2 regions of the Alteromonas sp. 07-89-2 genome follow, and region 1 is predicted to be linked to the other one. Evidence: predicted binding sites of a transcription regulator. Region 1 holds the regulator's gene; the other holds the start of a gene.
What was found. Region 1 encodes FNR, which switches genes on or off when oxygen is low (the NO sensors DNR and NnrR bind a similar motif). Its sites were predicted from a motif close to TTGATCTAGATCAA; they were not measured.
Positions count from the first base shown of each region.

Region 2: yegQ (tRNA 5-hydroxyuridine modification protein YegQ) is a predicted target of FNR. The motif match lies at 1,452-1,465, and genes of this name have one in related genera.

Region 1 covers NZ_VTYM01000033.1:16,777-20,197, forward strand. The annotation lists gene ttcA (tRNA 2-thiocytidine(32) synthetase TtcA) at 1-132, opposite strand, end outside; gene uspE (universal stress protein UspE) at 281-1,204, opposite strand; gene fnr (fumarate/nitrate reduction transcriptional regulator Fnr) at 1,449-2,186, opposite strand; gene F0261_RS17710 (sulfite exporter TauE/SafE family protein) at 2,232-2,891, opposite strand; gene ccoS (cbb3-type cytochrome oxidase assembly protein CcoS) at 2,878-3,108, opposite strand; gene F0261_RS17720 (heavy metal translocating P-type ATPase) at 3,110-3,421, opposite strand, start outside.
Region 2 covers NZ_VTYM01000022.1:62,676-66,096, forward strand. The annotation lists gene F0261_RS14405 (zinc-dependent metalloprotease) at 1-1,219, opposite strand, end outside; gene yegQ (tRNA 5-hydroxyuridine modification protein YegQ) at 1,553-3,049, shown strand; gene F0261_RS14415 (YfhL family 4Fe-4S dicluster ferredoxin) at 3,053-3,298, shown strand; gene F0261_RS14420 (aminotransferase class I/II-fold pyridoxal phosphate-dependent enzyme) at 3,416-3,421, shown strand, end outside.

The sequences.
Region 1 (3,421 bases):
CATACCGAAATCGCCAATGGCTTTACCCACATTGCGGCGAAGTCGTTTCTGAAGTTTGTTGAAGTTGTACTTTTGCTTACTTTGCGCAGCATTTAATGGCGACGCGTCAGCACTGTTTGTGCCTAAACTCATAATTAACTAGCTTGGTTTGTGATAAAGCCACCATTATACATTAAAGCGGCTTTTCGAGACCATGCTTGTGAAGTTAAATTTGTTGGTGACATACCGTGTTGGCCGCTAAGTAACGGCAAACACGGGCTATGTAGTACTGATGAAAAGACTACACCGACAACGGCGACACAAATCCATCTGGCTTAATAGCAAGCACATCGCAATTGAGTTCGTCGATCACGTGTTCTGCAGTGTTACCAATTAGGGCCGCTGAAATGCCCACACGGCCAACGGTTCCAATAACAACCAGCTCTGCATCCAGTGTTTTTGCCACTTGCGGGATAACTTTTTCCGGAAGGCCTTCTCTTACTACACATTTGTTGTCAGGAATACCGTACTTTAATGCGTGACTACGCATTTCCTTTAAATGATGATTTTTTACCGCGTCGTGATAGGTATCGGGGTCGAACTCAGGTACTTCTATGGCGATATTAAGTGGTGTAGAAGGGTAACTGTTAACCAAATTTACGCTACCTTTTAATAAAGAGGCGTAGTCGTTAGCAATGAGCGTGAGCTTATCGTTAAGTGCGGCATGCTCATCGTCTTCACTGCCTACGTTTACTGCAGCAATAATCTCCCCTCCTTCTGGCCAGTCGTGCTCTTTAACGAGCAATACTGGGCGAGGGCATTTACGCATTAAATGCCAGTCGGTGGGGGTGAAAATAACAGAAGCAAGATCGTCGTGCTTTTTGGTTGCCTTTACCACTAAATCTATCTGATTGTTTAGGGTGTAGTAAATAATCGACTCATACGCGCGATTATTCCATTCTACAACGATATCAGTTTCAGTGAATCCTTGTTCTCTTAAGTGGGTGGCAAGCCATTTTGCATGCTCCTTTGTAACTGCATCGCGCATTGACTCGCGCTCATCCGGGCTAAGCATGGTTGTCATATCATAAGATAAGTCGTATACCACCATCATGGCGGTAACTGAAGCGCCTGTTTTTGAAGCGAGTTCATAAGCACGGCTTAGTGCAGGTTGGTTATCGCGCTCGGCATCTACCACGGCCAGAATTCGTTTACACTCAATCATAACGTCCCCCTAACTACGAAACTTAGTAGCGGCTGTCGAAATCGAAGTTTTCTAATACTAACTATAAACGACATTGGGAAAAACGTAAGTTGTTTTAGATCAAGAATTTTACGAGGCGACCATGAGTGAACTTAACGAATTGAATATGGAGCAACCGGCGTGGCGCTGAAAGGTTAGATAGGTGGCTAACACAGGTCACAAAAAAGCGCGCTTAGTGCGCGCCTTATTTAACACTTAAAAAGGACTAACCGCAGACAACGCTTGGGCCGTTAAGCGCCGCTAGTTTGGTGTTTAGTCTATCGAAATCCAAAATAGTAATAAGCTTGCCGTCTACTTTTATGATGTTGTCTTTTTGAAAACGGCTTAACAGACGACTAATCGTTTCAATCGTTAATCCTAAATAGTTTCCAATTTCGTTGCGCGTCATAGTTAAGTGGAATTCTCTATGGGAAAAGCCACGTTCTTCAAAGCGCTGAGAAAGATGTGATATAAAATACAATAAACGCTCTTCTGCGGTTCGCTTGTTTAAAAGCATGATCATGTCGTGATCTTGTTTTATTTCAGCGCTCATGAAGCTCATGATTTGGTGGCGCAGCTTTGGAAATTGCACTGACATTTCGTCGAGGGTCTCGTAGGGAAGCTCACACACCATGGCAGTTTCTAACGCAGAGGTATAGCTTTGGTGTTTGTTCTCTCTTAATGCATCGAAACCGATAATGTCACCAGGAAAGTGGAAGCCAGTAATCTGTTCTTCACCTTCGGTATTAGTCACAAATGATTTGAATGAACCGGTTCTCACTGCAAATAGAGAACGGAATTTATCACCAGTTTGAATCAGCGTGTCACCTTTATGAAGCGGCTTCTTGCGTTCAATAATATCGTCAAGAGATTCGATTTCTGTTTTATTTAACGCCACCGGTAAACACAGGTGACTGAAACTACAGTTTTGACAGTGAATAGAAAATTGGCTTCCTTTGCTCATAATGCACGCTCTCTAAAAGAATACCCGACAATAATACACCTATTTTTAAACGATTGCGCCATGAATAAGATAAGCTGCATATATTGCCATTATTACTGCAATAATTTGTCTAAAATGGTTATGTTGAAAACTTCGAACAATATATTGGCTACCAGCGCTTGCGGCGAGCAAGGTGGGTAATGTACCCAAACCGAAGAAGAACATAATAGCAGCGCCTTCTAGCGCATTACCCGCCGCGAGAGACCAGGTAAGTGTGGAATACACCAAACCGCAAGGAAGCCAACCCCAAATAAAACCATAAGGCAACGCACTTAAAGGGGTCTTAAATGGCAAAAAGCGTTTTGAAAGCGGCTGGACTTTGGAAAATAGGCCTCTACCCGCATTTTCCAGCACCGTTAAGCCAGTCCACCACTTACCCAAATAACACGCCAGTAGAAGCAACATGATTCCGCTAAGTAGGGAAAGGGCATAGTTGGCAAGAGGTATATAATCTGCTGCAATTTTTCCAAGTGCCCCGGTTATTGCTCCGGCGATGGTGTAGCTCACTATACGTCCTATGTTATAGGCAAGGGTATAGGGTAGTGCTGAAGCGCCTTTAGGCGATACCATCCTAAGCGCAGCGACAATTCCACCGCACATTCCCACACAGTGAACTCCGCCGGCTAAGCCGATAAGAAAGGCAGAGAAGTAGTTAATCCCTTCCATGTGGCGCTTGGCTTTTGTCTACTTTACTGTCTTGAAGTTCCTTGCGTTGCTCAGCTAGCTTTTTTTCTTCTGGCGGAAGATCATCGTCAAACAGTATGCTATAACCTTGGCGATCTAAATCTTCAAATTGGTTGGTTTTCACCGCCCAAAAGAATATCACGATAGCGACGGCAACGATGATGATGGCGATTGGAATTAATACGTAAATAATACTCATGCTATTTGCTCAAAAGTCGCGTTGAGTTTGTGACCACAATGATACTGCTTAACGACATACCAACAACAGCCATCCACGGTGAAAGTAGGCCTGATACGGCGAAAGGTAAGATCAAAACGTTGTAACCTACCGACCAGCCAATATTTTGTCTTATTTTTTGCTTCACTTGATGCGCAGTTCGAATAAGTTCTGGTACAGAAAGCAGCTGATCGCCAAGCAGTATAACGTCGGCGGCAGTTTTAGCCACGTCTGTGGCATTACCCACTGCAATTGCCACATCAGCGCTTGCAAGAACTGGAGCGTCGTTAATACC
Region 2 (3,421 bases), on a different contig from region 1:
GACTGGTTAGGCCAAGGGCAATTAAATAATCTTGTCTTACACGCAATGAGCCGAGCGTAACGTGACCTTTGATAATTTCACCAGTGCGCGGGTCGACAACCGACGAACCATAAGACCAACCGCGCGTTGCGCGATGTACCCAGTTGATTACGTTATAGCGCACGTCCATTGGGTCGGCACCTTCGGGCAATACTTTCACCTGAAACGCATCTTTGTAGCCTGCGGCTTCATAGGCTTGATTCCACCAGCTCGCCCCTTCTTTAAGCGCGGTCATTACGGGTTCTGGAATACCAGGATCTAGATAATACACAATAGGCTCCACTGCTTCGCTCATTGCAGCATGCGGGGTTTTCTTGTTTAAACGATGGCGGGTAATAAAACGCTGTTCAGTAGGCTCGCTGATAGGCGTTGAATAATCAAAGTAACTGAATTTCCAGTAGCCCGAGTACGGGTGGTACTCTCTGGGCGTGTAATTATCATCAGGCAGAGCCACAAACGAATGATGCAAGTGCACCGACAAGCTTTCTGGGTCGGGCGTAACTTGCTGCACGTATTCGCCTGGCTTCTTACCTGCAAAGGTGACTAAAGCCTCTAATTCAGTATTCTTTTCAAAGCCTTTGGTTTTAGGTAAATACACGCCGCTTCGCATGTTATCTACGCTAAAACTGCCTTGGTTAGTTCCCGCTAAGCGATTGCCAATGCCGTGAATATCGCTTAATAAGAACGGTGTGTAATCTATTAGACTGGCGCTGTCGTTTTTGGCTACCAGCGTAAAACCTGCGATAACCGAATCAGCAAAGGCTTCATCAATGCTCTGTTTCTCAGCGTCGCTGCCGTGAGCTGCTCGATATTTGGTGTTGTGCTGCTTTAATAAAACCTTGTTGCCAAATTTTTCAAAGCTTACTAAACGCGTATTGCCTAGCTGGCCGCGATCAAGGCCAATGTCGTTAGACCCTACGCCATAAGGCAAACTGCTTTGAAACAGGTATTCGGCATGGGCTGTTGGCACCGCCAAGTAAACTTTGTCGCTTTCATCGTCATAGTAAACAGGAATTAAACCATCTTTTTTGGTCATATCGCTGGTGAATTCACCAATGCTTGGCAGCGCAGCCAACGCGGAAGACGTAGACACGACAAATAATACCGTAATCGCAATGGCCGATTTACCCGATGCTTTTACTTGTCGCGCCGCTTTATGAAAAATGTTCAATTGCAGCATGCAGTTAGTCCTTATTATTGTGAATTTCTAGCCTACCCTATGTGGTGGGTTTTGCCCATGGTAGTTCATCGTTTAATGCGCTCTTTTTGCTTGTTATTTAGCTGTGAACAGGCTTGTTTTTTCCTACCGAAGGTAATGCACTAAAAACGCAACTATATGGAAGAAAACAGCTGGCATTGACTCTGCTCAATTGCCGTTTAAACATTCAAAAACATGAGCGACGCCAAATTATTTGATCTTGGTCAACACCAAGCTTTGTTTGAGTTGTAGAGGTATTTTACGGCTTATAAAATCCGCCGCCTTGTTTAAAGCGTCTAGTAGCGGTTTTTATCTATGACTTCAAAATTATCACCTAATCGCAGCTCTTCTAACCTACGTGAAGGCTCAGTTTCAACATTGCCAAACCAAACGTTAATCGCGCCAGAGTTGCTTGCACCTGCGGGTAGCTTACGCAACATGCGCTACGCTTTCGCCTATGGCGCTGATGCTGTTTATGCTGGGCAGCCACGCTACTCGCTTCGCGTAAGAAACAACGAATTCAGCCTTGAGAACTTAGCGATAGGCATAGAAGAAGCACATGCTTTAGGTAAAAAGTTCTATGTAGTAAGCAACATTGCTCCGCACAACAGTAAGCTAGGTACCTACCTTAAAGATATTTCACCAGTAATTGCTATGAAGCCCGATGCGTTAATTATGTCAGACCCAGGGCTTATTATGATGGTGCGCGACGCCTTCCCTGAAATGCCTATTCACTTGAGTGTACAGGCCAATGCGGTGAACTACGCCACGGTGAAGTTTTGGCAGAAACAAGGTATTGAGCGCGTTATTTTGTCTCGAGAGCTCTCTTTGGAAGAAATTGAAACTATTCGCGAACATGTTCCAGACATGGAGTTAGAAGTATTTGTGCATGGCGCGCTTTGTATGGCGTATTCGGGGCGCTGCTTATTGTCTGGATATATGAATAAACGCGATCCGAATCAGGGCACTTGTACCAATGCTTGTCGATGGTCTTACGATGTTAAGGCAGGCGAGGAAAACGAAACTGGCGACATTGTTCAAGCTATTCAGATTGATAATGCAGGTGAAGCGCCTGAAATGGTAACTCCTACCCTTGGTGAAGGCACGCCAAGCTCCCAAGTGTTTATGTTAGAAGAAAAGGAAAAGCCTGGCGAACTGATGCCAGCTTTTGAAGACGAACATGGCACCTATATCATGAATTCTAAAGATTTGCGTGCCGTGCAACATGTTGGCAGGTTAACCCAAATGGGCGTGCATAGTTTAAAAATAGAAGGCCGCACTAAATCACATTACTACTGTTCCCGAACCGCTCAAGTCTATAGAAAAGCAATTGACGACGCGGTAGCAGGAAAGCCTTTTGATAGTACATTAATGGGAAGCTTGGAAACTTTAGCTCATCGAGGTTATACCGAGGGTTTCTTGCGTCGCCATGCGCACCACGCGTATCAGAACTATGAGTATGGCCACTCAGTCAGCGATAAACAGCAATTTGTTGGTGAAGTGATTGACCGTTGTGAAGAGTCTGGCTATGCAATTATAAACGTTAAAAACAAATTCTGTGTAGGTGACTCGCTTGAGTTGATGACGCCAAGCGGCAACATTACCTTTACGCTAAATGAGATGCTGGATAAGAGAAACCATTCTATTACGGATGCTAAGGGTTCAGGACACCAAGTAAGAATACCGATACCCAGCGATGTGTCTCTAAACTTTGCCCTACTGCTGCGAAATTTAGATGAAGGCGTTGATACCCGCAATCCGTTTCGAAAAGCTCCTAGTGCAGTAACACCCGAAAACGCGAGCGAGGCATAATGCATGGCACTGCTTATTCTTGATAGCTGCATTAACTGCGACATGTGCGAACCCGAATGCCCTAATGCCGCTATAAGCATGGGTAATAAAGTGTATGAAATAGACCCGTTACGCTGTACAGAATGCGTGGGGCATTACGATGCGCCTACTTGCGCAGCGGTATGCCCAATAGATGTTGTTAAGCCTGACCCGCACAATAAAGAATCACTAGACGAGTTGGCCGAAAAGTTTGTTCGTTTAAATAGTTAGCTATGAAGTAAGTCAGCGAGTTAATTGTACTTCTCGAAGAATTCCCTTGAATCATAACCAAGAGTGATCCCTAATTGCGGTACAGTTTGAATTGGCACTACTAATAAGGGTTTTATTTTGAAG